2 linked regions of the Pokkaliibacter sp. MBI-7 genome follow. The protein of the gene in region 1 interacts with the protein of each later gene in a pairwise test. Links are inferred from orthologs where the notes say so. Each region holds a gene or a part of one and is shown in the gene's direction. Other genes may lie near its edges.

What was found.
Region 2: the proteins of ileS (region 1) and rbsB interact in binary tests that used the Escherichia coli proteins (3 or more experiments, as listed by UniProt). The link is inferred for Pokkaliibacter sp. MBI-7 from one-to-one orthologs.

The regions. Positions count from the first base shown.
Region 1 is NZ_JARVTG010000001.1:3,682,525-3,698,458, forward strand. What follows is about bases 4,470-7,935. They hold ileS (isoleucine--tRNA ligase), read left to right. Parts: upstream 4,470-4,864; coding sequence 4,865-7,735; downstream 7,736-7,935. Other genes in these bases: ribF (bifunctional riboflavin kinase/FAD synthetase), read left to right, coding at 4,470-4,852; lspA (signal peptidase II), read left to right, coding at 7,789-7,935. Outside these bases: Obg family GTPase CgtA, read left to right, coding at 1-364; proB (glutamate 5-kinase), read left to right, coding at 374-1,498; rpsT (30S ribosomal protein S20), read right to left, coding at 1,655-1,927; murein biosynthesis integral membrane protein MurJ, read left to right, coding at 2,171-3,733; more of ribF, read left to right, coding at 3,896-4,469; more of lspA, read left to right, coding at 7,936-8,301; fkpB (FKBP-type peptidyl-prolyl cis-trans isomerase), read left to right, coding at 8,366-8,815; SsrA-binding protein SmpB, read right to left, coding at 8,885-9,361; carA (glutamine-hydrolyzing carbamoyl-phosphate synthase small subunit), read left to right, coding at 9,805-10,941; carB (carbamoyl-phosphate synthase large subunit), read left to right, coding at 11,008-14,229; transcription elongation factor GreA, read left to right, coding at 14,226-14,705; QCD60_RS16375 (YhbY family RNA-binding protein), read right to left, coding at 14,872-15,180; 23S rRNA (uridine(2552)-2'-O)-methyltransferase RlmE, read left to right, coding at 15,401-15,934. UniProt on the Escherichia coli protein: Catalyzes the attachment of isoleucine to tRNA(Ile). As IleRS can inadvertently accommodate and process structurally similar amino acids such as valine, to avoid such errors it has two additional distinct tRNA(Ile)-dependent editing activities.
Region 2 is NZ_JARVTG010000002.1:1,580,634-1,595,974, reverse strand. The notes cover bases 8,102-10,974. They hold rbsB (ribose ABC transporter substrate-binding protein RbsB), read left to right. Parts: upstream 8,102-9,026; coding sequence 9,027-9,923; downstream 9,924-10,974. Other genes in these bases: rbsK (ribokinase), read left to right, coding at 10,042-10,974; rbsC (ribose ABC transporter permease), read left to right, coding at 8,102-8,882. In the rest of the region: QCD60_RS26955 (PfkB family carbohydrate kinase), read right to left, coding at 1-1,069; QCD60_RS26950 (EAL domain-containing protein), read left to right, coding at 1,494-3,728; QCD60_RS26945 (HAMP domain-containing sensor histidine kinase), read left to right, coding at 3,725-5,602; rbsD (D-ribose pyranase), read left to right, coding at 5,933-6,364; ribose ABC transporter ATP-binding protein RbsA, read left to right, coding at 6,364-7,857; more of rbsC, read left to right, coding at 7,908-8,101; QCD60_RS26915 (substrate-binding domain-containing protein), read left to right, coding at 11,063-12,076; QCD60_RS26910 (hypothetical protein), read left to right, coding at 12,378-12,857; QCD60_RS26905 (pirin family protein), read right to left, coding at 12,880-13,752; QCD60_RS26900 (pirin family protein), read right to left, coding at 13,788-14,666; QCD60_RS26895 (DoxX family protein), read right to left, coding at 14,772-15,152. UniProt on the Escherichia coli protein: Part of the ABC transporter complex RbsABC involved in ribose import. Binds ribose. Also serves as the primary chemoreceptor for chemotaxis.

The DNA.
Region 1 (15,934 bases):
GCGCTGGCTGGTGTTGAATAAGCTGGATATGGTGCCAGATGATGAGCGTGACGAGCGCTGTCAGGCGGTCATTGATGCGCTTGACTGGCAGGGGCCTGTGTTCCGGATTTCTGCGATCAACGCTGACGGTACGCAGGCGTTGTGTCATGCCATCATGGAGTGGATCGAAGAGCAGGCTGAGGCTGAGGAGCAGAATCCTGAACTGGTAGCAGCCAGAGAGCAGGAGCGTCTGCAGGTTGAGCGTGAGGCGCGTCAACGTATTGATGCATTGCGTCGTGCTCACAAAGAGGCTGGTGATAGTGACTTCGATGATGATGACTTCGACGATGATGATTATGACATCGAAGTGGAATACGTGCGTTAAGGAGTAAGCGTGAATAAGCGCGGTAAGCTGGCCCAGTCAAAGCGCTGGGTGGTCAAAATCGGCAGTTCTTTGTTGACCAATGATGGTCGCGGTCTCGATGAGGCGGCGATAGCTGGCTGGGTTGATCAGTTGGCAGCGTTGCACAAAGAAGGGGTGGAGCTGGTGCTGGTCTCTTCGGGGGCGGTGGCGGCGGGTATGTCCCGGCTGGGTTTGAAGGAGCGACCGCGCGAGCTTTTCCAGTTGCAGGCTACTGCTGCCGTGGGGCAGATGGGGTTGGTGCAGGTCTGGGAGTCCAGCTTTTCGCGCCACGGACTGCACACGGCGCAGGTGTTGCTGACGCACGATGATCTTTCCAATCGCACCCGCTATCTGAATGCGCGCAGTACTCTGCGTGGTCTGGTTGAGTGGGGAGTGGTGCCGGTCATCAATGAGAATGACACCGTGGTTACCAGTGAGATCTGTTTTGGTGACAACGATACACTCGGGGCGTTGGTTGCAAATCTGATAGTGGCTGACGTGTTGGTGATTCTGACGGACCAGCAGGGTTTATTTACCAAAGATCCGCGTAAGCATGTTGATGCTGAGTTTGTGTCCGAAGCGAGTGCGGGTGATGCCTCTCTTGAGGTGATGGCCGGTGGTGGTGCCGGGTTGCTGGGGCGGGGTGGTATGCTGACCAAGGTCAGGGCGGCGAAGGTTGCTGCGCGCTCTGGGGCGGCGACCATTATAGTCAGTGGGCGTGAGTCGGATGTGTTGCGTCGCTTGCATCAGGGTGAGGTGCTGGGCACCATGTTGACATCTGAACAATCACCTCAGGCGGCGCGTAAGCAATGGCTGGCTGGTCATCTGAAAGCTAAAGGAAAGCTGGTTCTGGATGCTGGTGCGGTGAGAGCGGTGCGCGAGTCGGGTGTGAGCTTGCTGTCTGTCGGGGTTACTGCGGTGGAAGGTGAGTTTTCTCGTGGTGAAATGGTGCTGTGTGTTGATGCGGCGGGTGAGGTGATTGCACGCGGTCTGGTGGGGTATTCTGCTGAAGAAGCGCGGTTAATCCTCGGTCACTCTTCGCGAGAGATTGCTGAGGTGTTGGGTTACAGTGCTGAGCCGGAATTGGTGCACAGGGATAACCTAGTTCTGAGTTGAGTAATGGTGTCGCTTGAGATGTTGTAAAGGAATGGTGGTGGCGTGAGCTGTCACCATTTTTTATATCTGGGGGCTGGCGGGGTTTTGTCTAGAGTTAAAACAACGAAACCGGCACATGGCCGGTTTCATTGTGAGATCTTGATGTACGATCAAGTCTTAGGCAGCAGTAGCCAGATTCTTGATAGCAGCATTCAGACGGCTCTTATGACGTGCAGCTTTGTTCTTGTGGAACAGGCCTTTGTCAGCAGCGCGATCCAGCACGGGTACAGCAACCTCGTAGGCAGCTTTGGCTGCTTCTGCGTTACCCGCCTCAACAGCGTTGACTACTTTCTTCAGATAGGTGCGTACCATGGAGCGCATGCTAGCATTCTGCTGGCGATGCTTCTCGGCCTGGCGTGCACGCTTTTTAGATCCTGCGGAATTTGCCACAATCCGGCTCCTCGAGAATTCCAGAAAAGGTGTGTGTTTATGCCAATTTGAAGGACCGAAATTATCCCCATAGGCTGGTTGAAAGTCAACCACATATCGGCTGCAATTTTATCTGGCGGGAAACTGCTCACAATGGGAGGGCATTGACGTATCATGCTCGCTCTCCGATTTGTCCCTGATGACGTCTATTAACCGGGCTTTGCAGGGCGGTAATGTGCTGGCTACAAGTGAGTCTTCAATAGTATGGCTGAGTTAGTCGATAAGCCACGGCAGGTAGGGTTGCTGAGAAGCAGTGCTGTGGTGGGTATTATGACCATGGTGTCACGTGTGCTGGGTTTGGTCCGGGACATGGTCATCGCCGCTGCATTTGGTGCTGGTACCGGGGCGGATGCATTTTTTGTAGCGTTTAAAATTCCCAATTTTCTGCGCCGCTTGTTTGCTGAAGGGGCGTTCAATCAGGCTTTTGTGCCTGTGCTGGCTGAGTATCAAACCAAAGTCACCAAAGCTGACATTAAGCGACTGGTTGACAGTGTGGCGGGAGCGCTGGGCCTGAGCTTGCTGCTTGTAACGCTGCTCGCCATGCTGGGGGCGCACTACATTACCTGGATATTTGCTCCGGGGTTTAATGCAGACCCACAGAAGTTTGCTTTAGCTGTGGAGATGCTGCGTATCACCTTTCCTTACCTGCTGCTGATCTCGCTGACGGCGTTTTCAGGCAGTATTCTCAATGCTTACAAACAATTTGCTGTGCCTGCATTTACGCCGGTCTGGTTGAATGTGTGCATGATCTGTACGGCATTATGGCTGGCTCCGCAGATGCAAACCCCGGTAATGGCGCTGGCCTGGGGAGTGTTGATCGCCGGTGCGGTGCAGTTCACCTTTCAGTTGCCGTTTCTCTATCGTCTGGGATTACTGCCAGTGCCTCGGCCTGATTTTCAGCATGAGGGGGTGCGCCGGATTCTCAAGTTGATGTTGCCCGCCTTGTTTGGTGTGTCGGTCAGCCAGATAAATCTGTTGCTGGACACCGTGCTGGCGTCGTTTCTGCAAACTGGCAGTGTTTCCTGGCTGTATTTTTCTGACCGGTTATCTGAGTTGCCGCTCGGTGTGTTCGGTATTGCGATAGCAACAGTGATACTGCCCAGTTTGTCGCGTCAGCATGCCAGTCGTTCACAGGAAGACTTTGCGCGAACGCTGGATTGGGCCATCTTCATGATTCTACTGATTGGTATTCCGGCTTCGTTAGCTCTGGTGATGCTGGCAGAGCCTCTGTTGATTTCATTGTTTCATTATGGAGCGCTGACTGAGCATGATGTGGCCATGAGCGCCATGAGTTTGCGTGCCTATGGTCTGGGTTTGTTGGCTTTTATGCTGATCAAGGTGTTGGCGCCGGGGTTTTATGCCCGGCAGGATACCCGTACGCCTGTCAAGATTGGTATCTGGGCTATGGTGGCCAATATGGTTATGAACCTGCTGCTGATCTGGCCTCTCGCTCATGCCGGTCTGGCGTTGGCAACCTCGCTTTCGGCATTCATGAATGCAGGCTGCCTGGCGTGGTATCTCCATCGTGATGGGTTGTTGCATGCGCAGGTGGGCTGGGCAAAGCGAATTGTGCAATTGCTGGTGGCCAACGGCGGTTTGGTTGTGATGATTTGGCTGGTCGTGCCAGATAAGGCGGTTTGGTTTGCCTGGCATGGTATGGCGAGAGCTTGGCATCTGGCTGCTTTAGTTGTCGCTGGAGCCGTGCTCTATGCTGTGCTGCTGCTGGCTACGGGGTTGCGCCCGAGGCATCTGCGAGCGGCTGCGTAAGGTGTGGTGGCCCTGGTTGGTGGTCATGCTGTCATCAGTCACTGCAGTTCGGTATGGTTGGTGACTGAGCTGTACAGGTAAGCAGTGCGCCGTGGTCTGTTGCGTCTTGCTCATATATAATCCACCGCTTCTTTGAGAGCTGCTTGGTATTCCCTGGTCGTTATGGAGCTTATTCGAGGCCTGCACAATCTGAAGCCGAGGCACCAAGGCTGTGTCGCGACAATCGGCAATTTTGATGGTGTCCATCTTGGGCATGTCAAAGTGCTGTCGCAGGTGAGGGCCGCTGGCGAGCGTTTCGGTTGCCCTACGCTGGCTATTATCTTTGAGCCGCAGCCAAGGGAGTTTTTTGATATTGCCTCTGCGCCACCGCGGATTACCCGTCTACGCGACAAAGTGCGCTATTTGCAGGAAGCGGGTATCGATGCGGTATTGTGTCTGCCCTTCAATGACAAGTTACGTTCTTTGCCCGCGCTGGCGTTTGTGAACGCGGTGCTGCTGGAAGGGTTGCGAGTACGCCATTTTGTGGTGGGTGATGACTTCCGTTTTGGCTGTGATCGGGCGGGGGATTTCACACTGTTGCAGCAAATTGGTGCTACCTGTGGCTTTGTGGTGGAAAATACCCACACTTTCAGCCTGCATGGTGCGAGAGTGAGTAGCTCCAGAATTCGTGAGTTGCTTGCAGATGCACAACTGGCACGGGCGGAGAAAATGCTCGGGCGTTCCTATGCGATCAGTGGCAGGGTGGAGTATGGCCAGCAACTGGGGCGTACTATCGGTGTGCCAACGGCCAATATCTCCCTGCGTGGTAAGCAGCCTGCGTTGCGTGGCGTATTTGCGGTGGAGGTTCTGGGGCTTGGCGGCCTGCCAATGCCGGCAGTTGCCAATATTGGTATGCGCCCAACCGTGAAGGGTATCAAGCCCAATCTTGAAGTTCATCTGCTGGACTATTCCGGCAATCTCTATGGTCAGCACATCGATGTTGTGTTTCGCCATTATATTCGTGCCGAGCAGCGCTTCCCTGATCTGCAGGCACTGACGACACAGATCCATCTTGATATTGCTCATGCGCGCAACTGGTTTGAGCGTCGTGAGGCAGCTGACGAGACTTATTCAGCCTGAGTGAAGAACCCAATGACCGACTATAAAAGCACACTGAATCTGCCGGAAACGGCATTCCCGATGAAAGCGGGGCTGCCACAGCGCGAGCCTGAGATGCTGGCGCGCTGGAAAGAAATTGATCTTTACCAGAAGATTCGCGAAGTGAGCCAAGGTCGCAAGCGCTTTATTCTGCATGATGGCCCGCCCTATGCGAATGGCAGCATCCATATCGGCCATGCGGTCAATAAAATCCTGAAAGATATCATTATCAAGTCTCGCACCATGATGGGTTTTGATGCGCCTTATGTGCCGGGCTGGGACTGTCATGGTCTGCCCATTGAGCACAAGGTGGAGACGAGCAAGCACAAGGTCAAGGCTGAAGACGGCAGCACTATTGAAGTATCTGGCAAGCTGTTATCACCCGATGCTGTGCGTGAGCAATGTCGGCTCTACGCTGCAGAGCAGATCGAAGGTCAGATGCAGGATTTTATTCGCCTTGGGGTTCAGGGTGAGTGGAGCAATCCCTACAAGACCATGAGCTTTGCTAACGAGGCGGGCGAGATTCGGGCGCTGGCTCGTATCGTGGAAAAAGGCTTTGTCTTCAAGGGGTTGAAACCTGTTAACTGGTGCTTTGACTGTGGATCTGCGCTAGCAGAGGCCGAAGTAGAGTACGCAGACAAAAAGTCTCCTGCTATCGATGTTGGTTTTGTGTGTGCTGAGCCTGCAAAACTCATCACTGCCTTTGGTCTGAAAGAATTGACCAAGCCAGTGCAGGCGGTTATCTGGACGACCACGCCATGGACTATTCCTGCCAACCAGGCACTGAATGCGCATCCTGAGCATCGGTATGCGCTGGTGGATGTGGGTGACAAGTATCTGCTATTGGCTGTTGAGCTGGTTGAGAGCTGCCTGCAGCGCTATGGTCTGGAAGGTAAGGTGGTTGCCAGTTGTGCTGGTGAGGCGCTGGAGCTGATCAAGTTTAGCCACCCCTTCTATGAGCGCTACTCGCCTATGTATCTGGCTGATTATGTTGCTGTTGATGCGGGTACCGGCATTGTGCATTCTGCGCCGGCTTATGGTGAAGATGACTTCCATTCCTGTAAGCGTTACGGCATGGAGAATGATCAGATTCTCAGTCCGGTGCAGGGCAATGGTGTCTATGTGGATTCGCTGCCCTTCTTTGGTGGCATGATGATTTGGAAGGCTAATCCTGTCATCGTTGAAAAGTTGCAGGAAGTCGGCGCTCTGTTGGCTCACAGTGCTATCAATCACAGTTACATGCACTGCTGGCGTCACAAGACTCCGGTTATCTACCGTGCTACGGCGCAGTGGTTCGTGGGGATGGATGTTCAGCCTGAGTCTGGAGCTACCCTGCGTACTCGTGCACTGGATGCGATCGAGCAAACTCAGTTTGTTCCCGCCTGGGGTAAGCCACGTCTGCAGAGCATGATTGCCAACCGTCCTGACTGGTGTATCTCCCGTCAGCGGAACTGGGGGGTGCCCATTCCCTTGTTCCTTCATAAGGAGAGCGGAGAGCTTCATCCTCGTACCGTAGAGTTGATGGAGGAGGTGGCAAAACGTGTCGAGCAGGAAGGTATCGAAGCCTGGTTTAAACTGGATGCGGTTGAGCTGTTGGGCGAGGAAGCCGGCCAATACGATAAGATCTCTGATACGCTGGATGTGTGGTTCGATTCAGGTACCACACACTGGCACGTGCTGCGTGGCTCGCATGGTCTGGGTCATGATCATGGCCCCCGTGCAGATCTCTATCTGGAAGGGTCTGATCAGCATCGTGGCTGGTTCCATTCCTCCTTGCTGACGGGATGTGCGATTGATGGGCATGCCCCCTACAAAGCGTTGCTGACTCACGGATTCACAGTGGATCAGGAAGGTCGCAAAATGTCCAAGTCTCTGGGCAATGTAGTGGTGCCTCAGACGGTGATGAGTACCTATGGTGCGGATATTCTGCGTCTGTGGGTGTCTGCAACGGATTATAGCGGCGACATGGCCGTTTCGGATGAAATTCTGAAGCGTACAGCCGACACCTATCGCCGTATTCGTAATACCGCGCGTTTTCTTCTGGCAAACCTGAATGGTTTTGTTCCTGAGCAGCACCTGGTCGCTCCGGAGTCGATGCTGGCATTGGATCGCTGGGTGGTTGACCGTGCAGCACAGCTGCAGGACGAGATCAGCCAAGCCTATGAACAGTATCAGTTCCTCACTATCTATCAGAAAGTGCACCACTTCTGCTCGTTGGATCTTGGTTCTTTCTATCTGGATGTGATCAAGGATCGTCAGTACACCACTCAGCAGGACAGTCTGGCACGCCGTTCGGCACAAACAGCGATGTACCATCTGGTGGAGGCGCTTGTGCGCTGGGTTGCACCTATCCTGAGTTTCACCGCAGAGGAAATCTGGCTGACTATGCCAGGGAAACGTGCAGAGTCTGTGCACCTTGAAACCTGGTATCAGGGCCTGTTCCGTCTCAACGCGGGGGATGTTATCACTCCGGCTTATTGGGAGCTGATACTGGAGGCCAAGCAGGCCGTCAACAAGGAGCTGGAGAACAAGCGTAATGCTGGCGTGATCAAGAATGGTCTGGCTGCTGAAGTGGCATTGTTCTGTGAAGGTGATTTGTTTGTGGCGCTGTCTGCTCTCGGTGAGGAGCTGCGTTTCGTTACTCTGACCTCGGCTGCTGCTGTACATGCGGTGTCTGCTGCTGAGGGAGCAGAGCCCAGTGAAATGGAAGGGTTGCTGATTTCCGTCACAGCGTCTGAATACAAGAAGTGCGGTCGTTGCTGGCATCATCGCCCGGACGTTGGCTTGCATCAGGGGCATGATGATCTGTGTGGGCGTTGTGTAGAAAACGTAGCCGGCGAAGGCGAGCGACGCCTCTTTGCCTGATGGCTGGGTGAGCGTGTGCAGGTGATTGTTAATCGTAGAATGAGTCACGCAATATGTTGAGTCTTCCCGAGGGCTATCACCTGCGCAATTTGCGCTGGCTGTGGCTGATGGTGTTGGTGGTGGTGCTGGATTTGGCGGCCAAAGCGTGGGTAAGCGAGACGCTTACCTACGCGCAGCCAGTCTATGTGCTGCCAGTATTTGATCTGACCCTGTTGCACAATACTGGAGCTGCATTCAGCTTTCTGGCTGCGGCGGGTGGCTGGCAGCGCTGGCTGTTTGCAGCCATCGCTGTCGTGGTGAGTGTTGTTATTCTGCTGTGGATGATGAAGCTTTCGTCAAAGCAGTATTGGCATGCTGTTGCCCTGGCCTTAATTTTGGGTGGAGCGCTGGGAAATTTGCATGATCGTATTCTGCTAGGTTACGTGGTTGATTTCCTGTCGTTCCATTACAACGGCTGGTTTTTCCCCGCATTCAATCTGGCTGATTCTGCAATCACTCTGGGTGCGTTGATGTTGATTCCCGATATGCTGGGTTTTAAAGGTGCGGGACAGCGCCAGCAGCATTGAGTAGGGATGGATAAGTCTGATAACTCTGCAGGTCTTATGCAGAGGGCTTGATGAGATGTGGTGAATGCATACGAGTGATGTAGTAGTGGAAAGCCGGGCGAGAGTGACGTTGCATTTCTCGCTGACTCTGGTTGATGGGCAGATCATTGATTCCAACTTTGACAGGTCTCCTGCCTCCTTTGTGGTAGGGGATGGAAGCCTGCTTGAAGGGTTCGAGAGGAAGTTGCTCGGTCTGCAGGCTGGGCAGCGAGAAACCTTCGTGTTGTCCCCTGAACATGCGTTTGGTCAGTGGAATCCTGCCAATCTGCAGTATTTCAAACGCGAACAATTTCCTCAGGAGATGGTGATAGAGCCGGGCGAGGTGATCTCGTTCAGTGATGCCATCAATAGCGAGTTGCCCGGTGTGGTGCAGGCTGTTGAGGGTGATAAGGTGACAGTGGACTTCAATCATCCGCTGGCCGGCAAAGATATACACTTCACTGTGTATATTCTGCGGGTTGAACCTGCTGTCTGATCGCAGTGGCTATAAAAGGGCTGCCTGTGCCGAGTGCAAGCCGCCCATTTTCTCTGATGCTCTGACAAGTTACTTATCGTGTTTCATCAGGCGCTCTTTCTGACGCGCCCAGTCTCTGTCCTTCTCAGCGTCACGCTTGTCATAGAGTTTTTTGCCTTTTACCAGGGCGATGTCGCACTTCACCAGGTGGCCTTTCCAATACAGGGCCAATGGAACGCATGTGTATCCTTTCTGTGCAATAGCCTCTTCCAGTTCGCGAATCTGATTGCCGTGCAGTAATAACTTGCGCTCACGAGTGGGGTTGCATACGACGTGTGATGAGGCGGACAGCAGAGGTGATATATGAGTGCCTACCAGTGATACCTCACCATCTTTGACCAATACATAGGTGTCGTTGAGGCTGCCGCGTCCGGCTCGCAGGCTTTTGACTTCCCAGCCCATCAAGGCGATGCCTGCCTCGTAGCGCTGTTCAATGTGGTAGTCGTGGCGGGCGCGTTTGTTTTGCGCAATGGTGTTGTCGGATGACGACTTTTTCTTCTTGCTCATGATCTCGTTCTCGGCGCCGCTGCACAGGCTGTTATCGCGGATGGGTTGAAGCGAATACAGTGCGTTGGCAGGTTATCTTCCTTGCAAGGTCGCACATTATGCGGAAAAAGCCCGGCATATTGAAGTCTGAGGCAAAGTGAAGCCTAAAGCGGTAGACAGTTCACAAGTGGATGTTTATCATACGCAAGATTTAGCTGCCCCAGATTGGGGCGGTCTGCTGCAGTGGGGATGTTTTCCCGATCTTTGTCCAAATTGTCGCTCCGGTAGTATGCCGTTTTGCCGGGCTCAGCGATTAGACAGAAGGTTTGCCGCAAGATGACGGATTCGATGCAAAGCGAGATGTGACGACGGTTTCATCTCGCTTTTTTGCAACTGTCGTTGCGACAACCTGCCAGCATAATATCGACCACCACTACACATTGCGCTCATGCCGGGAGGTTACATTGTTTAAGCCAGCCATTCTTGCCCTTGAAGATGGCACAGTGTTCCGGGGGGTTGCGATTGGCGCGGATGGCCAGTCGGTCGGAGAAGTCGTTTTTAACACCTCTATGACCGGTTATCAAGAAATCCTGACAGATCCTTCCTACGCTCGCCAAATTGTCACCCTCACTTATCCACATATCGGTAATACCGGTACCAACTCAGAAGACGAAGAGTCTGGCCAGATTTATGCGGCCGGCCTGGTGATCCGCGACTTGCCTCTTGTTGCCAGCAACTTCCGAAATCAGGAAGCGTTGGATGCCTATCTGCGTGAGCGCAATATCCTGGGTATCGCTGATATCGATACGCGCAAACTGACACGTATTCTGCGTGAGAAAGGCGCCCAGAATGGTTGCCTGATGGCGGGTGACAGTATTGATGAAGAGGCGGCAATTGCCGCTGCCCGTGCATTCCCGGGTCTGAAGGGAATGGATCTCGCCAAAGAGGTCACTGTCTCTGATGCCTACAGCTGGAACGAAGGTGTATGGAAGCTGGGTGAAGGTCATCAGCAGCCAGACGCACAACCTTTCCACGTTGTTGCTTATGACTATGGCGTCAAGCGCAATATCTTGCGCATGCTTGCCCAGCGCGGCTGCCGCTTGACGGTCGTGCCAGCCAAAACCCCCGCTGCTGATGTGCTGGCGATGAATCCCGATGGCGTTTTTCTGTCCAATGGTCCCGGTGATCCCGAGCCTTGTGACTACGCGATCGATGCTATTCGCACCATCCTTGCTGCCAGAATTCCCGTGTTTGGTATCTGTCTTGGACATCAGCTTCTGGCGCTGGCCAGCGGTGCACAGACGTTGAAGATGAAGTTTGGCCATCACGGTGGTAACCATCCAGTGCAGGATCTGGATAGCAAAGTGGTCATGATTACCAGTCAGAACCATGGTTTTGCGGTGGATGAGGCAACGCTGCCATCCAATGTTCGCGCAACGCATAAATCCTTGTTCGATGGTTCTCTGCAGGGCATTGAGCGTACTGATTGTGTTGCCTTCAGTTTTCAGGGTCATCCGGAAGCAAGCCCGGGGCCTCATGATGTGGCTCCGCTCTTTGATCGCTTTATCAAAGAAATCGAAGCCTATCGGGCGCAGCGCTGAGTTAGGCGCCAAGGTGGCTGCCTGTAAGGCAGCCTTACTGAACCTGCTTGCTTGCGGTAGAGAGAAATGCCAAAACGTACAGACATTAAAAGTATTTTGATCATTGGTGCTGGCCCGATTGTCATCGGCCAGGCCTGTGAGTTTGACTATTCCGGTGCTCAGGCCTGTAAGGCGCTGCGCGAGGAGGGTTACCGGGTTATTCTGGTTAACTCCAACCCTGCTACCATCATGACTGATCCGGCAATGGCTGATGCCACTTACATTGAGCCGATTCAGTGGGATACCGTAGCCAAAATTATCGAGAAAGAGCGTCCTGACGCCATCCTGCCAACCATGGGAGGGCAGACTGCCCTGAACTGCGCTTTGGATCTGGAGCGTCATGGTGTTCTGGCGAAGTTTGGTGTGGAAATGATCGGTGCGAATGCCGATACCATTGATAAGGCAGAAAACCGTGACCGCTTTGATGTGGCCATGAAGAAAATTGGGCTGGAGTGTCCGCGTGCTTCCATTGCGCATAGCATGGAAGAAGCCTGGAAGGTTCAGGCTGATATCGGCTTCCCCTGCATTATTCGTCCATCCTTCACTATGGGCGGCTCGGGTGGTGGGATTGCCTACAACCGTGAAGAGTTTGAAGAGATCTGTACTCGTGGTCTGGACCTTTCTCCGACCAGTGAGCTACTGATCGATGAATCTCTGATTGGCTGGAAAGAATATGAGATGGAAGTTGTTCGTGACAAAAACGACAACTGCATCATTATCTGTGCGATCGAAAACTTTGACGCGATGGGCGTGCATACAGGTGACTCAATCACTGTTGCGCCTGCACAGACATTAACTGACAAAGAATACCAGATCATGCGTAATGCCTCGCTGGCAGTGTTGCGTGAGATTGGTGTTGAAACCGGTGGCTCCAACGTGCAGTTCGGTATTGATCCGAAAACTGGACGTATGGTTGTGATCGAGATGAATCCTCGTGTATCTCGCTCATCGGCACTTGCTTCCAAAGCGACGGGCTTCCCTATTGCTAAGGTCGCAGCCAAACTGGCTGTGGGCTATACCCTGGATGAGTTGCAGAACGACATTACTGGTGGCCGTACTCCGGCGTCGTTCGAGCCATCGATCGACTATGTTGTCACCAAGGTGCCCCGTTTTACTTTTGAAAAATTCCCTCAGGCCAATGATCGTCTGACTACACAGATGAAATCTGTGGGTGAGGTCATGGCTATTGGCCGTACCTTCCAGGAGTCATTGCAGAAGGCGCTGCGTGGTCTGGAAGTGGGTAAAACCGGTCTTAATCCTATAGCCGATCTGAATGATCCAGAGATCAAGGATACGCTGGTGCGTGAGCTGACTCTGCCCGGGGCTGATCGTATCTGGTTCCTGGCAGATGCGTTCCGTTATGGCATGAGCATCGAGGAATGCTACAAGCTGTCCGGTATCGATCCCTGGTTCCTGGTGCAGGTTAAAGATCTGGTTGATGAAGAAGATCGAATTCACAAGCTGGCTATTGCTGACCTTGATAAAGACAGCCTGTTCCGCATCAAACGCAAAGGGTTCTCGGATGCTCGCCTGGCGGAACTGCTGGGTGTAAGTGAGAAAGAATTCCGCAAGCGTCGTTGGGCTCTGGATATTCATCCTGTCTATAAGCGTGTCGATACCTGCGCTGCCGAGTTTTCTACTGATACTGCCTATATGTACTCGACCTATGAGGAAGAGTGTGAGGCTAACCCGTCTGCGCGTGACAAGATCATGGTGCTGGGTGGTGGTCCTAACCGCATCGGCCAGGGTATCGAGTTTGACTACTGCTGCGTCCATGCAGCGCTGGCCATGCGCGAAGATGGTTACGAGACCATTATGGTTAACTGTAACCCTGAAACCGTTTCTACGGATTATGATACCTCGGACCGTCTGTATTTCGAGCCGGTTACCCTTGAGGATGTATTGGAAATCGTTCAGGTTGAAAAGCCCAAAGGGGTAATTGTTCAGTTCGGTGGACAGACCCCTTTGAAGCTCGCGGTAGCACTGGAAGAGGCGGGTGTACCCATTATTGGTACAACCCCGGATGCCATTGATCGTGCTGAAGATCGTGAGCGTTTCCAGCAGATGCTGCAGAAATTGCAGTTGAAGCAGCCAGCAAACGCTACTGTGCGCAGTATCGAAGAGGCGGTGCGTTGTGCTGAGCAGATTGGCTATCCTCTGGTCGTCCGCCCGTCTTATGTACTGGGTGGTCGGGCAATGGAAATTGTCCACAAGGAAGATGAGCTGCGTCGTTACATGACCTATGCGGTTAAGGTGTCCAACGATGCGCCTGTGTTGCTTGATCGTTTCCTGCACAATGCTATTGAGGTGGACATCGACGCGGTAGCGGATGGTCAGCAGGTCGTTATCGGTGCCATCATGCAGCATATTGAACAGTGTGGTGTTCACTCTGGTGACTCTGCCTGTTCCTTGCCACCTTACAGTTTGCCTGCTGATGTTCAGGACCAGATGCGTGAGCAGGTCAAGAAAATGGCAATCGAACTGGGTGTTGTTGGCTTGATGAATGTGCAGTTGGCCTGGCAGGATGGCGAAATTTACGTCATCGAGGTGAATCCTCGCGCTTCGCGTACTGTTCCCTTTGTATCCAAGTGCATTGGGCAGTCTCTGGCGAAAGTGGCTGCGCGCGCTATGGCGGGCAGTTCGTTGGAGCAGCAGGCATTCACCAAAGAAATCGTACCTCCTTACTATGCAGTAAAAGAAGCGGTATTCCCGTTTGCTAAGTTCCAGGGTGTTGACCCCATTCTTAGCCCTGAGATGAAGTCTACCGGCGAAGTTATGGGTGTCGGTGACAGCTTCTCCGAGGCGTTTGCCAAGGCCAGTCTGGGAGCGGGTGAAAAGCTGCCTCGTCCAGGTAAAGCCTTTATCAGTGTGCGCGATGCTGATAAGCCCGCTGCCATTGCATTGGCGCATGAACTGGTGAAGCAAGGCTTCAGCCTGATTGCTACCAGCGGTACGCATCGTGCTTTGGTAGAAGCAGGGATTAGCGCCGAGTATGTGAGTAAGGTGACGGAAGGTCGTCCGAATATTGTGGACATGATCAAAAATGAAGAAGTCGCGTATGTGATCAATACCACAGAAGGACGTCAGGCGATTGAAGATTCATCCCTGATTCGTCGTTCGGCACTGCGCTACAAGGTTCCTTACACTACTACGGTTGCCGGAGCGCACGCTGTTTGCATGGCACTTGGTTTTGGTGAGCTTAGTCAGGTTCGTCGTCTACAGGATTTGCATGCAGGAATTAGCGAATGAGTAGAATCCCAATGACAGTGAGAGGTGAACAGCAGCTGCGTGATGAGCTGCAACGCCTCAAGACCGTTGATCGTCCACGCATCATTGCTGCGATTGCAGAGGCGCGTGAGCATGGGGATCTTAAAGAGAATGCAGAATATCATGCTGCTCGTGAGCAGCAGGGGTTCTGTGAAGGGCGTATCAAAGAAATCGAAGCTAAATTGTCCAACGCGCAGATTATTGATGTCGGCAAGTTGCCCAATACTGGCAAGGTGATCTTTGGTACGACTGTTGAGCTGTTTAACATCGCCAGTGATGCTACCGTCACTTACTGTATCGTCGGTGACGATGAAGCTGATCTGAAAGTGGGTAAGATCTCGGTTAACTCCCCCATTGCTCGTGCCCTGATCGGCAAAGAGGAAGGCGAGGTTGTAGTGGTGCAAACACCAAATGGTGCGGTGGAGTATGAAGTGAGTGGCGTCGAGCATATCGTCTAAGCTCAACAGGTATCTCTAGCGTAAAAAAAGCCCGCATTGACATCAATGCGGGCTTTTTTGTCTATCGATCTAGCGTTCACACATTTGCGAATGCGTCCGTCAAAACGGTAATTTTACTGCTGTGTGTCAGGGGGATCTCTGCAGATGATAGAGTTGAGCTGCTGGCTTAGAGGTGACGGTGTAAGTTGGATAGTTTGGGATTGGGTTTCTGTGCCTTGCGGAAGAATAGGCCCATATTGCCGATAACATGAATGAGCTCAGCTTCACACACCTGTGCTAGATCACCCATTACCTCACGTTTGGCTTCGCGATCAGGGATGCTGAACTTCACTTTAACCAGTTCGTGATCTTCCAGAGCACGGTCCATTTCCTGCACCACACCTTCAGACAAACCGCGGTCAGAGACGTAGACAACGGGTTTCAGCTGATGGCCAATGCCGCGCAGCCGCTTTTTTTCTTCAATCGATAAGCTCATAATGTTGGATTCTTTGTCAAACGAATTGGCATTCAGCCGAAAGCGCAATTGTACTCAAAAGCCAGGTGCTTGAGTAGCAAGGAAGTGTGCATTACAAACTTGGCGCGTTGGGTGCTGTGTTCTGAGTAGGCTGGGAACTTGTATTAGTAGGGCAATCGTTTGCTATTAAATTGACAGCTTATTGATTTAGGCAGGTTTGTCTGCGAGGAATATTGAGTCTGTGGCACGATCAAAAAGCAGTGGGCGTTGGCTGCAAGAACACTTTTCAGATGTATACGTGAAGCGGTCCAAGCAAGATGGCTATCGCAGCCGGGCTAGTTACAAACTGATGGAAATAAATGAAAAGGATCGACTGTTTCGGCAGGGTATGCGTGTGATAGATTTGGGCGCAGCTCCGGGAGGATGGTCGCAAGTTGCCGTGGAGCTGGTGGGAGATCACGGTAAGGTAATTGCCTCTGATATCCTAACCATGGACCCCATTGCCGGGGTGAGCTTTATTCAGGGCGACTTCACCTCTGAAGAAGTATATAAGGCAATTGTGGCCGAAATGCAGGGCGATTGTGCGGATCTTGTAATCTCGGACATGGCCCCCAATATGAGTGGTAATCAAAACATTGATCAACCTGCTGCAATGTATTTGGTCGAGCTGGCGTTGGATTTGGCTCGAACAGTGCTTAAGCCCGGCGGTAACTTTGTCGCTAAGGTGTTTCAAGGAGAAGGGTTTCCTGAATATATGCAAGAGCTCAAGGGTTCC
Region 2 (15,341 bases), on another replicon or contig:
CCGACATAGTGGGGTTGATGGTCGATGGGTGAGTCAGGGCCAGCGCCGCACTGGCTACGGCAAAGCGTGCGGCATCGCAGCTTTGCCAGCCTTGCAGCCAGCCATGGGCCAGACCGGCGAGGAAGGCATCACCCGCACCGTTAGCATTGACCAGATCGACCGCCAGAGGGGGCAGAATCTGTTGCTCTGCCGTGCCCTGATCGTTCATTTCACTGAGATACGTGCCGCGTGCACTCAGGCTCAGGCAGAGGCGTTTTACGCCCTGCTGATGGAACCAGTCGGCGAGGCCGGGCAGATCATCGTCGGAGCGGACCTTCAGCCCCGATAGTTGCTGCGCTTCCAGCAGATTGGGCTTGAGGGTATGAATGGACCCCAGCAGCCCGCGTAGTTTTTCCGATTTTGGCCCGGACACGGTATCGACGAAGATCGGCACCTGACTGAACTGGCTCAGCAGGTATTCCAGTACCTCACGACTGAGGTTGGTATCGATGATCAGCAAGCTGGCGCGTCGCAGCATCTCGGCATGAATGACCAGCGTTTCCACCCGCAGGCGTTCAATAATGGCCATGTCGTTGATGGCCACATGCATATCGCCACTGGCATCCAGAATCGACAGATAAGTAGATGTCGTGGCGTCGTCCAGCAGCAGGCAGTAGCGCATATCGATACCCGCCTGCTGACAGTGTTCCAGCAGCATCTGACCGTAAGCGTCTTTGCCGATAGGCGCGATCAGACGGCTGTCTGCCCCCAGTCGGGCGAGGTTTTCCGCTATGTTGCGGCCCACGCCGCCGGGAGAGCAGCTGACCCGGCCGGGGTTGGAGTCCTGCAGCTGAAAGGCGGTGGCCGGCTGGCCGAGGATGTCCATATTGGCGCCACCGATCACCACCGCGTAGGGTGCATCGGCAACGATATACCCCTTGCCGCGAATCGCCCCCTTGTTGGTGAGGTTCATGATATGGCCAGCCACCGCAGAGCGTGTGATGCCCAGACGGTCGGCCAGCGCCTGCTGAGAAATCAGCGGATCCTGGCGGATCAGCAGCAGAATTTCCTGTTCGCGCTCAGTGATCACAAACTTATGTCCGTGTTGCAAACTAAAGTTTGCTAATTATGTTGCTTAATCCCGGTTTGGCAAGCATCACCGATCCTTTTTCTTCCTGCCGCCCAGTTGTTTGATGCTCGACAAGTTATGTCGTGGCTGATCATGCATTTCTGCACTAGCCTGTCTAAAGAGCGGCTGACAAAGAGTCACATTTGGGTTTTAGCAGGCTGTTGAAAAACGTTATCGAGGCAGTCGAGACAAGGAAATACCCCGAGGGCACAAGAAACAGGCGAAAAAGCGGAGTTTAGTGAACTAAATGAGCATTTTGAGCGTGTTTTTGACGCGGTATTCGGCAACGCAGATAGATTTTCAACGACCTGCTAGGCTACCTGTCGCCATTAGGCGTTATGTGGCCACCGTTAGTATTTCTAGCCAGGGTTCGGGAAAGTATTGAATGGATGATGAATTAGGTTTTCTGCCAGAGTCTGATCTGCCCGCCGGTTCCGCTTCCAGCCCGGTATGGCGGGTGCTGGCCGTTGATGATGACCCTAAATTTCAGCGTTCACTGGCATTTGCCCTGGCCAACATGGAGCTGATGGAGCGCTCTATTGAGCTGGTGCAGGCATACAGCATGGCCGAAGCGGCTGCACTGCTGGGGCAGGACCCGCATTTCGCGGTGGTGCTGGTCGATGTGGTGATGGAAACCGAGGACGCAGGCCTGCGTCTGATCAAGGCGGTGCGTGAGATTCTGGGCGTGTCGGAGACGCGCTTTATCCTGCTGACCGGCCAGCCGGGGATGGCACCTGCGGAATCAGTCATGCAGGACTATGACCTGTCTGACTATGTGCTCAAATCCGATCTGGCAACTCGCGGTATACGCAATATTCTGACCGCCGCAGTACGCAATTATCATCAGCTGAAGACGATTTCGGCGGCCCGCCGTGGCTTGCAGCTGATCGTCGAGTCCAGCAATCGCCTGTTGGGCATTCGTAACCTGTCGCAGATTGCCTCGGCTACCCTCAGTGAAATTGCCACCCTGATCAATGTGCCTGATGAAGGGCTGGTGTGCGTCAATCGGGCGGCTGCGGTAGGTCTGGCAGAAGGGACGGATGAGCCTGAACCCATTACCATCGCCGCTAGTGGCCGCTTCCGGCCCTACATCAACAGGGCTCTGCGCGAGTTACCCGATAGCGAAGTACAGACCATTCTCTATCAGGCGCTGCTGGAGAAGGCTTTTGTCGGGGCGCCAGAAGGGCAGGTGCTGTTTTTCTCCAAGTCGGCAGCAATTTCCGAGTTCGCCATTTATGTGGCCACCGGACGTCAGCTCACTGAAACCGAAATGGAACTGCTGCATGTGTTTGCCGCTAACGTGTCGCGTGGTTTCGGCAATGTCGCACTGATCAGCAAGCTCGACCGGGTAGCCTATCAGGATGAGCTGTTGGGTATTCCCAATCGCAGTGCGATCTTACGGGAGCTGGCGCGTCTGAATAAGCTGAAGGATGCCAGCATGTTCCGGCTGGTACTGCTGGATCTGGATCACTTCTCCGGTTTCAACAACCTGTTTGGTTCCGGGTTTGGTGATGCGGTCCTGCAGGCAGTGGCTGAACGCCTGTCGGTGTCCTTTCCTCAGCCTACGGTCATCGGGCGTCTGCATTCGGATCTGTTTGCCATCATCGGACATGCCGACAGTGTCAATCTGCATGCTGCACAGCAGATGTTTGAGCAGCCCTTTGAAATCAACCAGAGCAGCCATAATCTCACGGCCTGCCTGACGGCCATGTCACTGACGGTGGGGGCGGAAGATGCATCGTCACTACTGCGCTCGGCGGTCACCACGTTGCGTATTGCCAAGGCCCATGGTGCCGGGTCAGTGCAGCCGTTTGATCCGGAGTTTGAGCGGCAGGCCAGCGAGCGCTTCGCGTTGATGCAGAAGCTGGTGACGGCCATTCGCGAGCAGCAGTTTATTCTGCACTATCAGCCGCAGGTCGATTTGCAGACAGACGAGGTGGTCGGAGTAGAGGCGCTGATTCGCTGGCAATCCGACCAGGGCATGATTTCCCCCGGTGTGTTTATCCCGCTGGCTGAACAGTCGGCTTATATCCACTGCATAGGTGACATTGTCGTCAACCACGCCTGTCAGGCCGTGCAGCGCCTCAATTCGGAAGGGTTCGAAAAGATGCTGGTCAGCGTCAACTATTCGGCACGTCAGCTTGAGCGGGCAGATGTGTTTGATCGGTTGCGTGTGGCCTACGAGGCGGCAGGAATAGAGCGCAAGCGGCTATGCCTTGAAGTGACCGAGACGGCGATGATGCAGTCTTTCCATCAGGTTGCGGCCTTACTGGAACAGCACCGGACTCTGGGAGGAACGGTCGCCATCGATGATTTTGGCACCGGGATGTCATCGCTGGAATATCTGCTTGAACTGCCTGCGGATCATCTGAAGATCGATATTGCCTTTGTGTCACGCCTTGATAAGGACGAGCGCAGCCGTTCGCTGGTGCGCATGATCATTGCGCTGGGCAAGCGGTTGGATATTTCGGTGGTAGCAGAGGGGGTGGAAACCGAGCAGCAGGCCAACTGGTTGCGTGACAATGGCTGCAACATTGGTCAGGGCTGGCTGTTTGGCAGGCCCATGCCACTGGAGGACCTTATCCAGTGGCTGCATAACCGCAAGCAGGGCGAAAGATGAGTGAGCACATGGCGCCTGCATCTGCTCGCCGGGCGACCCTCTGGCTGGGGTACCTGCTGCCCTGGTGGATCATCATCCCGCTGGGCACCTGGCTGATCTATAACAATGCCTCCAGCCGCGAGCTGGATCAGATCCGTTATGCCCAGCGTGATCTGGTGGCTCATGACAATCGTCTGGTCGAGAGCTATCTGACCAAGGTCTATCAGGATGTATTGTTGCTGGCGGGCAGCACCGCATCCGTGCTGGACAGCTCAGCTGCCGCTCCCGATACGCTGCTGGCCAGTCTGTTCAGCGATGCAGGCCGTGCTTACCCTCAGTACATGCAGATTCGCTGGTTATCGAATCAGGGGATGGAGCAGGTCCGTGTCGACAGAACAGGGCCGCAGCTCAAGACCATTACCGAGCATGACTTACAGAACAAATCCGGTCGCTACTACGTGCAGCAGGGGTTGAAGACGGAACCCGGTAAGGTCTATGTCTCGCCACTGGACCTCAATGTGGAGGGCGGGAAGATTGAGACGCCCTACCGTCCGACGCTGCGTGCTGTGACCAAAGTGGTGACAGCCAGCGGAGAAACGCAGGGAATAGCGGTGCTGAATCTCGACGCCAGTCGGCTGATTGCGGAACTCCGAACCTCTGCTGATGCCATGCTGGTTGATGAACAGGGTTACTGGCTGGTAGGGCCTGACGCCAGCAAGGAGTGGGGTTTCATGTTCAACGATCCCTCTCGTCGTATTCAGGTCGAGTACCCGGACGTCTGGCAGCACATCATCACTGAGCAGTCAGGGCAGTTTCTCGACGAGCACGGTCTATGGACGTTTGCGCGTGCCAACCCCGAGCAGGATCTGCAGATCAGTGCCGATGAAATACCAGAGTTATATACCCTGTCACGGGTGACCACGCCGCTGGTGCTTCAGCGTCAGTTGCAGCTTTTTTACTTCAGTGCTGGCGCTGCCGTGCTGCTGATGGTGTCCTGCCTGGCCGGTTTTCTTGCCCTGAGCCGCCGCCGCCTCGATAGCAGAGCAAAGGAGTTGCAGCACAGCAATACGCAGCTGACCACCACGCTTGGCCAGTTGCAGGCATCGCAGGAAGAGCTGGTACGTACAGAAAAGCTGTCTTCACTGGGGTTGATGGTGGCAGGGGTTGCTCATGAGCTGAATACCCCGATTGGGGCAGTCATGCTGTGTGTGACCACGCTGGCTGACCGCCTGCGAGACTTCCGCCAGGCCTTCCTGGCAGGTGGGGTTAAGCGCTCTGAACTGGAACAGTTGCTGCTGCATCAAACCGATGGCCTGCAGATGGCTGAAGCTAATATCAACCGGGCAGCAACGCTGATTCAGCAGTTCCGTCAGGTCGCCGCTGACCGGGCCAATGCGGACATCCAGTCGTTCTCCCTGCAGGCGCTGGTGGCTGACATTCTTGCCCTGACCCATGGACAGTGGAAACACAGCGGTCATCAGGTGGTGACCGATATTCCTGCCGATATTGAAATGATCAGTTATCCCGGGCCGCTGGGGCAGGTGATACAAAACCTGCTGCATAACGCGCTGGTGCATGCCTTTACCCCGGGCGACACCGGCACCATTTCGATCAGTGCCCGCGTGAGTGCCGACCAGTCGGTGGACATCCTGGTCAGCGACGATGGTATCGGGATTGCGCCAGAGCACATCAAACGTGTTTTTGATCCTTTCTACACCACCCGGCGTGGCGCCGGTGGCACAGGGCTTGGGCTGCATATCGTGCATCATCTGACCACTGAGGTGCTGGGTGGCCGGGTATGGATCGAAACGGAGCTGCAGGGCAGGGGGACGACCATGCATCTGCGCTTGCCGCTGGACTGCCGCTCCCCGCTGCAGCAGGCGGTCTCCGGGTAGGGACGCCAGACTCGTGCGGTTCCTGTCCGCTCTGCGCTTGTGCTGACGGCCGTGCTCAGACCCACGGGGTACGCGTTATGACCCCGCTGCCTGCCATATCGATGAACGCCTCTTTTATCATCGGGCCTGACGTGCCCCGATCTGAAAAATGTGTCATTGCCCGGCCTTGTGCCGTCTGAAGCTGATTCGATTCAGCTATCTTTTGACGTGAACGTCATCGTTGAACACTTCTTGCTCCGTCCGGATTTCTCTCTATACTTCCTGAAATTTTCATCGAAACGTTTGCGCAAACGTTTCGCTCCACCTAATACCTATAACCCGGAGCCGTCGATGAGACTCGGTCCTTTACTTAACCAGCCCTTGTCTGCCTGCCTGTCCATGCTTGGTCATACTGACGAAATTACGCTGGGTGATGCGGGCTTGCCCATCCCTGCACAGGTTGAACGTATTGATCTGGCGCTCAAACGCGGCGTTCCCGGTTTGCTGGATACACTGGAAGTGGTACTGGCCGAAGTAGCGGTGGAGGCCGTGACGCTGGCGCAGGAACTGCCCTCCGTCAGCCCCGACATGCATCAGGCCATGCTGACGCTGGTCGGCGCGGCAGGCCAGCGCCGCGGTATCGACATCGCCATCCACTACGTCAGCCACAGTGATTTCAAAGTACAGAGCGGACGCTCCCGCGCCGTGGTGCGTACGGGTGAATGTACTCCCTATGCCAATATCATCCTGCACGCAGGAGTGGCATTCGAGGGAGGGCAGTGATGGAACCTATCCTCTCGCTGACAGGTATCGAGAAGGCCTTTCCGGGTGTGAAGGCGCTGGACGGCGCTGCACTCAATGTCTATCCCGGTGAGGTCATGGCCTTGCTGGGAGAAAACGGTGCTGGCAAGTCGACCATGATGAAGGTGCTGACCGGGATTTATCAGGCAGACCAGGGCACCCTGAGCTATCAGGGCCAACCGCAGTGGTTCACCGGCCCGAAAGCCTCGCAGGCGGCGGGCATCAGCATTATCCATCAGGAGCTGAACCTGATCCCTGATCTCAGCATCGCCGAAAATATCTTCCTCGGTCGCGAAAAGACCAGCGCTTATGGCCGCATTTTGTGGCGGCAGATGTACGCCGAAGCCCAGCAGCTGCTGGACAAGCTGCGCGTGCGCCACAGCCCGCAGACCCGTCTGGGTGATCTCAGCATCGGCGAACAGCAGATGGTGGAAATAGCCAAGGCGCTGTCGTTCGAGTCCAGGGTCATCATCATGGATGAGCCGACCGATGCGCTGACCGATACCGAAACCGAATCCCTGTTTGCGGTGATCCGCGAGTTGCGGGCCGAAGGGCGCGGCATCGTCTATATCTCCCACCGTCTGAAAGAAATCTTCGAGATCTGCAACCGTGTCACCATCCTGCGTGACGGTCGTTTCATCACTGAGCGCGCCATTGAAAGCCTGCAGGAAGAGGAAATGATCGAGCTGATGGTGGGGCGCAAGCTGGAGGAGCAATACCCCCGCATTCATACCGACAAGGGGCAGGCAACGCTGGAAGTGGCGCAATTGAGCGGCCCCGGCGTCAGGGAGGTGAGCTTCAGCCTGCAAGCCGGGGAGATTCTGGGTTTCTCCGGCCTGATGGGGTCAGGGCGTACCGAGCTGATGAAGCTGCTGTTTGGTGCCAGTCGCGCCACGGCGGGCAGTATCCGCGTCGCCGGGCAGGTGGTTCAGCACAACAGCCCGCAGGATGGCCTGCGCAGCGGGATTGCTTATATCTCCGAAGACCGCAAGGGCGATGGTCTGGTGCTGGAACTGTCAGTACGGGAGAACATGAGCCTGAGTTCACTGCGTCAGTTTACCGGTGCGGGCTTCCGTATCGGCAAGCAGGCAGAGACCGGTGCTGTGGATGAATACGTGCGCCACTTTAATATCAAGACCCCCAGTCAGGAACAGCTGATCCGCAATCTGTCCGGCGGTAACCAGCAGAAAGTCTCCATCGCCAAGGGGCTGATGACCCGTCCCCGTGTGCTGATTCTCGATGAGCCTACCCGTGGCGTCGATGTCGGTGCCAAGAAGGAGATCTATCAGCTGATCAATACCTTCAAGGCGGAAGGCATGAGCATCATTCTGGTGTCATCGGAGATGCCGGAAGTGCTGGGGATGAGTGATCGCATTCTGGTAATGCACGAGGGGCGCATCAGTGCCGAGTTTGAGCGCAACGATGCCACCCAGGAAAAATTAATGGCCGCTGCCGTAGGTAAGCAGGCGGCGTAATGGCCTCCTGCGTCGTCAGTCACCTTTGATCAATTGCCGAAGTGAAAATAATGAATAACAGCACCCGTCAACTTACTCCTGCCACCGGCCTGTTCAGCAAGCACTGGTGGATGGAGCAGAAGTCTCTGATTGCCCTGCTGATCCTGATCGCCGTTGTGTCGGCCATGAGCAGCAACTTCTTCACTGTCGACAACTTCATGAATATTCTGCGTCAGACCTCCGTCAACGCCATCATGGCCGTGGGGATGACACTGGTGATTCTGACTGCCGGTATCGACCTGAGTGTCGGGTCCGTACTGGCGCTGACCGGCGCTTTTGCCGCCTCCATGGTAGCCATGGAGCTGCCGCTGGCGGTCACGCTGGTGGTCACACTGGGCGCCGGATTACTGCTCGGTTGCGTCAGTGGTCTGATTGTGGCCAAAGGCAAGGTACAGGCCTTTATCGCAACACTGGTGACCATGACGCTGCTGCGTGGCGTGACCATGGTGTATACCGATGGTCGTCCGATTACCACTGGTTTCAATGAGGCGGGCGATGCCTTTGCCGTGCTCGGCACCGGTTACTGGTTTGGTATTCCGGTTCCGGTCTGGCTGATGGTCTTTGTCTTTGCCGGTGCCTGGTATCTGCTCCATCACACGCCGCTGGGCCGCTATATCTACGCGCTGGGCGGCAACGAGGCGGCCACCCGTCTGTCGGGTATCAACGTCAACAAGGTCAAAGTGGCGGTGTATGCCCTGTGCGGCATGCTGTCGGCACTGGCAGGTCTGATTGTGACCTCACGCCTTTCCTCCGCTCAGCCAACCGCCGGTATGGGCTATGAGCTGGATGCCATCGCCGCTGTGGTACTGGGCGGCACCAGTCTGGCAGGCGGCAAGGGCCGGGTGATGGGCACGCTGATTGGTGCACTGATCATTGGTTTTCTTAATAACGCGCTGAACCTGCTGGATGTGTCGTCCTACTATCAGATGATTGCCAAAGCGGTGGTCATCCTGCTGGCGGTGCTGGTCGACAACAAAAGCAAGTAACGCAAACTCACGGCGCTGACGGAACCGATAAGCCGTCAGTGTCTGGCTCTGCCGCTGCTCAGGACGGGCTGCGTTAATGGTCATGAAGACCTGATACTTCCCCGATGTTCTGTCGGACCCCACACAACAAGGAAAATATCGGTCATGAAAGTCGCTAATCTGTTTTCTCGTACCAAAGCCGCTGTGCTGCTGTCTTCTGCCCTGCTGGGTGCCAGCATCAATGCCGCTCATGCAGACAGCATGGCACTGGTGCTGTCGACGCTGAACAACCCCTTCTTCGTCACCATGAAAGAGGGGGCAGAGTCTACCGCCAAAGCGCTGGGCTATGATTTGGTGGTGCTGGATTCCCAGAATGATCCGGGTAAAGAACTGGCCAACGTGGAAGACCTGACTGTACGTAAGGTCAAGGCCATCCTGATTAACCCCACTGACTCTGAAGCGGTAGTGAATGCAGTGCGTATGGCCAACAATGCCAACATCCCGGTACTGACGCTGGATCGTGGCGCTGCTGGCGGCAAAGTGGTCAGCCACATTGCCTCTGACAACGTAGCAGGCGGCAAGCTGGCCGGTGATTTCATCGCTGAAAAACTGGGTGATGGTGCCAAGGTTATCCAGCTGGAAGGGATCGCCGGTACCTCTGCTGCCCGTGATCGTGGTGAAGGTTTCAATCAGGCTGCCAAGGCACACAACTTTGCCGTACTGGCCAGCCAGCCCGCTGACTTCGACCGCACCAAGGGGCTGAACGTCATGGAAAACCTGCTCAACGCTCATCCTGATGTACAGGCCGTGTTTGCCCAGAACGACGAAATGGCACTGGGCGCTGTGCGTGCCATTCAGGCCTCTGGCAAGAAAATCATGATGGTGGGCTTTGACGGCACTGACGACGGCAAAGTGGCCGTACAGCGTGGCCTGATGGCAGCGACCGTTGCCCAGCAACCCGAAAAAATCGGTGAGATCGGCGTAATTACTGCTGACAAGCTGCTGAAAGGTGGCGACGTTGAGGCTAATATTCCCGTCGACTTGAAGTTGATTACTGAATAACGTTCGTTGCCTTTGCGGTAAATGATCGATGAAAGCGAGCCCCGGGCTCGCTTTCGTCCCTGAGAACCAAGGCGGGCCGCAGCGGCGGACGACTTTCAGCAAAATGAGAAGAATGATAATGAGCCAATCCCTGGTTGTTTTAGGCAGCGTCAATGCGGATCACATTCTGCAGGTAGAGCATTTCCCCCGTCCCGGTGAGACCATCCGCGGTCGCGGCTATCAGGTGGTGGCCGGTGGCAAAGGCGCCAATCAGGCCGTTGCCGCCGCGCGTCTGGGTGGTAACGTCAGCTTTATCGCCTGCGTGGGTAACGATGATACCGGCCGCAGCATGCGTGAAGCCTTCGCTCAGGATGGCATGAACATTGATGGCGTCATGGTGGAGAGCGATCTGCCCACCGGCATTGCCATCATCTATATCAACGCCGAAGGCGAGAACTGCATCGGCCTGTCAGAAGAGGCCAATGGCCGTCTGAGTGCTGAACGCATCGAGCCGCATCTGCCGATGATCAAGCAGGCAGGTGCACTGCTGATGCAGCTGGAAACCCCGCTGGATGGCTGCATTCTGGCTGCCCGTACCGCCCGCGAGGCCGGTGTGCGTGTGGTACTGAACCCGGCTCCGGCGCGCAGCCTGCCTGCAGAGCTGCTGAGTCAGGTGGATATGATTACCCCCAACGAGACCGAAGCCGAAGTGCTGACCGGGATCGCCGTCAGGGATCAGGCCTCGGCGGCAGAGGCGGCGGCCAGCCTCCATGCTCTGGGGATTTCGACGGTAGTGATTACCCTGGGTTCGCAGGGTGCCTATATCAGCCAGCGCAGTGACGCCGGAACTGACGGGGCTGTGATAACCGGCTTCAAGGTGCAGGCAGTTGATACCACCGCAGCCGGTGATACCTTCAATGCCGGATTGCTGGTAGCGCTGCTGGAAGGCAAGTCCATGCAGGAAGCGGTGCCTTTTGCTCATGCTGCCGCGGCTATTTCCGTCACTCGTCTGGGTGCGCAGACGTCTATCCCGCGTCGGGCTGAAGTGGATAGCTTCCTGCAGGCCCAGTAAAAAATAGGCTCCAGCATAAAGGTAGCGGCAGGCGCCGTTACCCTTGTGCTGCGCTTCAAGAAGTGTCCTGGCAGGAGTATCTGGCCCCATGGCTACCATCAAGGACGTCGCCAGGCTTGCTGGTGTATCCACCTCCACTGTTTCTCACGTTATCAATCACACCCGTTACGTCAGCGAAGAGATCAGCACGCGCGTGCAGGCTGCTGTCGCTCAGCTCAACTATGCTCCCAGTGCGGTGGCGCGCAGCCTCAAGATCAATACCACCAAGACCTTCGGCATGCTGGTTACCGTCAGCACCAACCCGTTCTTTTCCGAACTGGTGCGCAATGTCGAACACGCCTGTTATCAGCAGGGCTATCACCTGATTCTGTGCAACACCGAAGGCGATGTAGAGCGATTGCAGAGTCATCTTGATCTGTTGTTGCAGCGCCGGGTCGATGGGTTACTGCTGATGTGCACCGAAACCAATCACCATATAGCGGGCTGGTTCGAGCGTTTTGGCTCGGTGCCGACCGTGATCATGGACTGGGGTCCGATTCAGCCGGGAATGGACACCATTCAGGACAGCGCCGAAGAGGGCGGTTATCTGGCCACGCGCCACCTGATTGATGAAGGGCACCGTGATATTGGCTGCCTGACCGGGCCGATGCAGAAGCTGCCCGCGCAGCAGCGCTGGCAGGGCTATCAGCGGGCGATGCAGGAGGCAGATCTGGTGGTCAATCCGCAGTGGGTGCTGGAAGGCAGCTTTGACTGCGACAGTGGCTATCAGGCCATGCTGGCGCTGCTGCAATTGCAGCAACGGCCGACCGCCATGGTCGCTGGCAATGACATGATGGCCATGGGGCTGATCAGTGCTGCTGCTGAACACGGCGTCCGGGTACCGGATGATCTCTCCATCGTGGGCTACGACGATATTCCCTTTGCCCGCTATATGACGCCAGCGCTGACCACCATTCATCAGGACACGGCACGCATTGCTGCCGTTGCGGTACAAACTTTGCTTGAACGGGTACAGGATAAACAGCAGGCAGACCGTACGGTGATGATGAAACCCAGTCTGGTGCAGCGTGCATCGGTACGCCGGTTAAGCCCAACCGTCTGAGCAGTAGTTTTGATCAGTAGTTTCTGAGCAGTGGCGTGACGGCTGCTCAGCCAAAAGACGGGTTTACAGATGCCAGCTGGCAGCGGAAGCTAGGAGTTCTGTCGGATGTGACGCCGGGCTTACTGCGAAAAAGCCGGTCAAGTCTGGCAGGCTCGCAGGAACGTATTCCTGATCTGCTGCGTATCGGCCACTCGGCGTGACTTTTGGCGCACGAGATCAGGGACATGCCCGCGGCAATTAGCACTCAGGACAGTGTCTAACGCTCAGGACAGTGATTAACGCTCAAGACAGTGAGGACTCAATGCAGTTTCAGCTTACCTACGATGCCAAGCAGGACAGGATGTTGTTGCGGGTCAATCTCGGTGACCGTGTGCTGGGGTTCTGGCTCACGCGCCGTTGTTGCCGGATTCTGTGGCAAGTGATTCAGCAGCGTCTCAACACTCAGCTGGTGCCGGGGGTAACCCCGCAGGCGCAGGGCTGGATGAAGCAGATGCAGCACCAGCAGATCGACAAAAAGCTCGATACCACTCCCGAACCGCCCGCGGCTATTGCCGGAGAGGCGATTCTGGTGATGGCCATTCGCCACGGCTCACACAGTGATGGTCGTCATCTCATCGGCCTGTATGACGAGCAGGAGCAGGGCGAAACCTTTGTGCTGTCCGCTGAACTGCTGCACGGGCTGATCAAGATTCTGATGGAGTCAGAAAAGAAAGCAGACTGGGCACTGAATCTGGACTGGGACCAGCAGGGCAGTCCCGCTGCTTCCATGACCCTGCAGTAACCCCAGCCCGCATCTGCCGACATTAACGTGGCAGTGGAATATATTCCTGATCATCGCCAGGGATGGTCGGGAAACGTTGATTGATCCAGTCTTCCCGTGCCTGCTCGATGCGCTCCTTGCGACTGGAAACAAAATTCCAGTTGAGAAAGCGCCGTCCATCCAGCGGCTCGCCCCCCAGCACAATCAGCGTGCTGTCCTGTTCAGCAATCAGGCACAGGCCGTCATGGTCTGCGGCGATGCCCAGATTGAAGGCTTCCACCTTCTCGTCCTGATCGGTGTACACCTCACCCCTGACCACATAAAACGCCAGCTCGCTGTAATCTGCAGGTAGCTGGAACTGGCTGCCTGCCTTCATGGTCAGGGCGGCAAACAGGGTCGGGGCGTAGGTTTTGACCGGAGAGGTCAGGCCCAGAGCGCTACCCATCACCAGATGCAGGTGAATGCCATCACCATTGAATTCAGGCATGGCCGTACTGGGGTAATGCAGGAATTCCGGCTCCATTTCCTCCAGTGGCTTGGGTAGAGCCAGCCACATCTGGATACCTTCTACCGCCGCGTCATCCTGCCGGACATGGGCAGGCATCCGTTCCGAGTGGGTAATGCCTTTGCCCGCCGCCATCAGATTGACCGCGCCCGGCGTGATTTCCTGCACGGTGCCGAGACTATCACGATGCATGATGGCGCCGCTGAACAGGTAGGTCAGGGTGGCCAGACCGATATGCGGGTGAGGGCGCACGTCCCCTTCGGTGGTATCGGGCTGAAAGTGTGCCGGGCCCATATGGTCAAGGAAAACAAAGGGGCCGACACTCTGGCGCACGACGGCGGGCAGCAGGCGGCGGACGGGGAAGCCGATGTCCTTGGCTTTGGGATGAAGCAGGTGCTGTAAGCTGGGCATATCCTGTCCTCCGGTGACACGTTTTAATCGCGGGTTCAGAAGTCGCCGTTGCGGAAATCCGTAACGGCCTGCTCGATCTGTTCTCGGGTGTTCATCACGAACGGCCCCCACTGCGCAATCGGTTCATTCAGTGGACGTCCGGCGATCAGCAGTAACCGTGCTCCTTCCGCCGACTGCAGGCTGATACCCTGGCCGTCGTGGTCACGCATGCGGTTGCCTGACAGTGCCGCCAGACGGCGAGTAGTGACTTTGCGCTGGCTGTCACCGGCCAGCACTTCACCCGAGTAAACATAGATGAAGGCGTTGTGGCTGGCAGGGATAGCCTGCCAATGGGGTTTGCCGGGGGCCAGTTCAATATCCAGATACAGTGGCTCGGTGTCCGGGCGGCTGATGGCACCGGCCACGCCTTCGCTCTCCCCGGCAATCACCCGGATATGGGCACAGGACTCGCTGGTGTATTCAGGAATGGCCGAAGCGGGCAGATCCTGATAACCGGGGTCGATCATTTTCTTGTCACTGGCCAGATTCACCCACAACTGGAAGCCGTGCATCAGGCCGTCTTCCTGCTCGGGAATCTCGGAGTGCAGAATGCCGCGACCGGCCGTCATCCATTGCACGCCACCTGCTGTCAGCAAGCCTTCATTACCGGCGTTATCGCGGTGACGCATACGGCCAGCCAGCATGTAAGTCACGGTTTCAAAACCGCGGTGAGGGTGTTCGGGGAAACCGGCGATGTAGTCATCGGGGTTATCGGAGCGAAATTCATCCAGCATCAGGAAAGGGTCAAGGCGACGTTGCAGCTCCTGAGTCAGCACCCGCTGCAGACGGACGCCTGCGCCGTCGGAAGCCTCCATACCGGCAACGACATGCTCAACTTCGCGGCTTTTTCCGGGGGTGTGGACAGTGGAATTCATGGCATCCTCCTTTTCACTATGGTGTCGATAACGTGGGCATCAGTCACAGCGTGCTTACGTTATTAAGGGAGCAACCCTGCACGGGGCAGGGTTGGCAAGGGGGGATCAGTCAGCCTGACGTTTGTCGATGCTGGGGTAGCTGGCGCCGTGCTGAACCAGCAACAGCAGACCACCGGCGATAGACAGGTTTTTCAGAAAGTTGGTCATCTGCATGGCATCACCGGGGTGGAAGTGGAACAGGAAGCCGGTGACGATGCTGAAGCCTGCCAGAATCAGGGCGATCCAGCGGGTCTGGAAGCCTGCAACCAGTGCCAGACCACCGCCGATTTCCAGCAGAATCACCAGTGGCAACAGGAAGCCCGGTACACCCATGGATTCCATATAACCCTGGGTGCCAGCGTAACCTGCGCCCAGTTTGCCGACACCGGCGATAACGAAGAGAGATGCTAGCAGTACACGAGATACAACGTTGATGGCTGCGTTCATGGTTTGGCTCCTCAATGTTCTGTCATTTCCAGCCAGTGAAGTGCTGGCTGAGTCTTGCAATATTGATGTGGGACATCGGGTTCTGACAGCAGCTGAGCGTTTTAGTTTGCCGGGTCAGTCGCTGTCGATGGAGAAACTATAGGCGAGGGTCCGTTTACGAAAAAGCTGAAAAATTGACACTTGATGTTC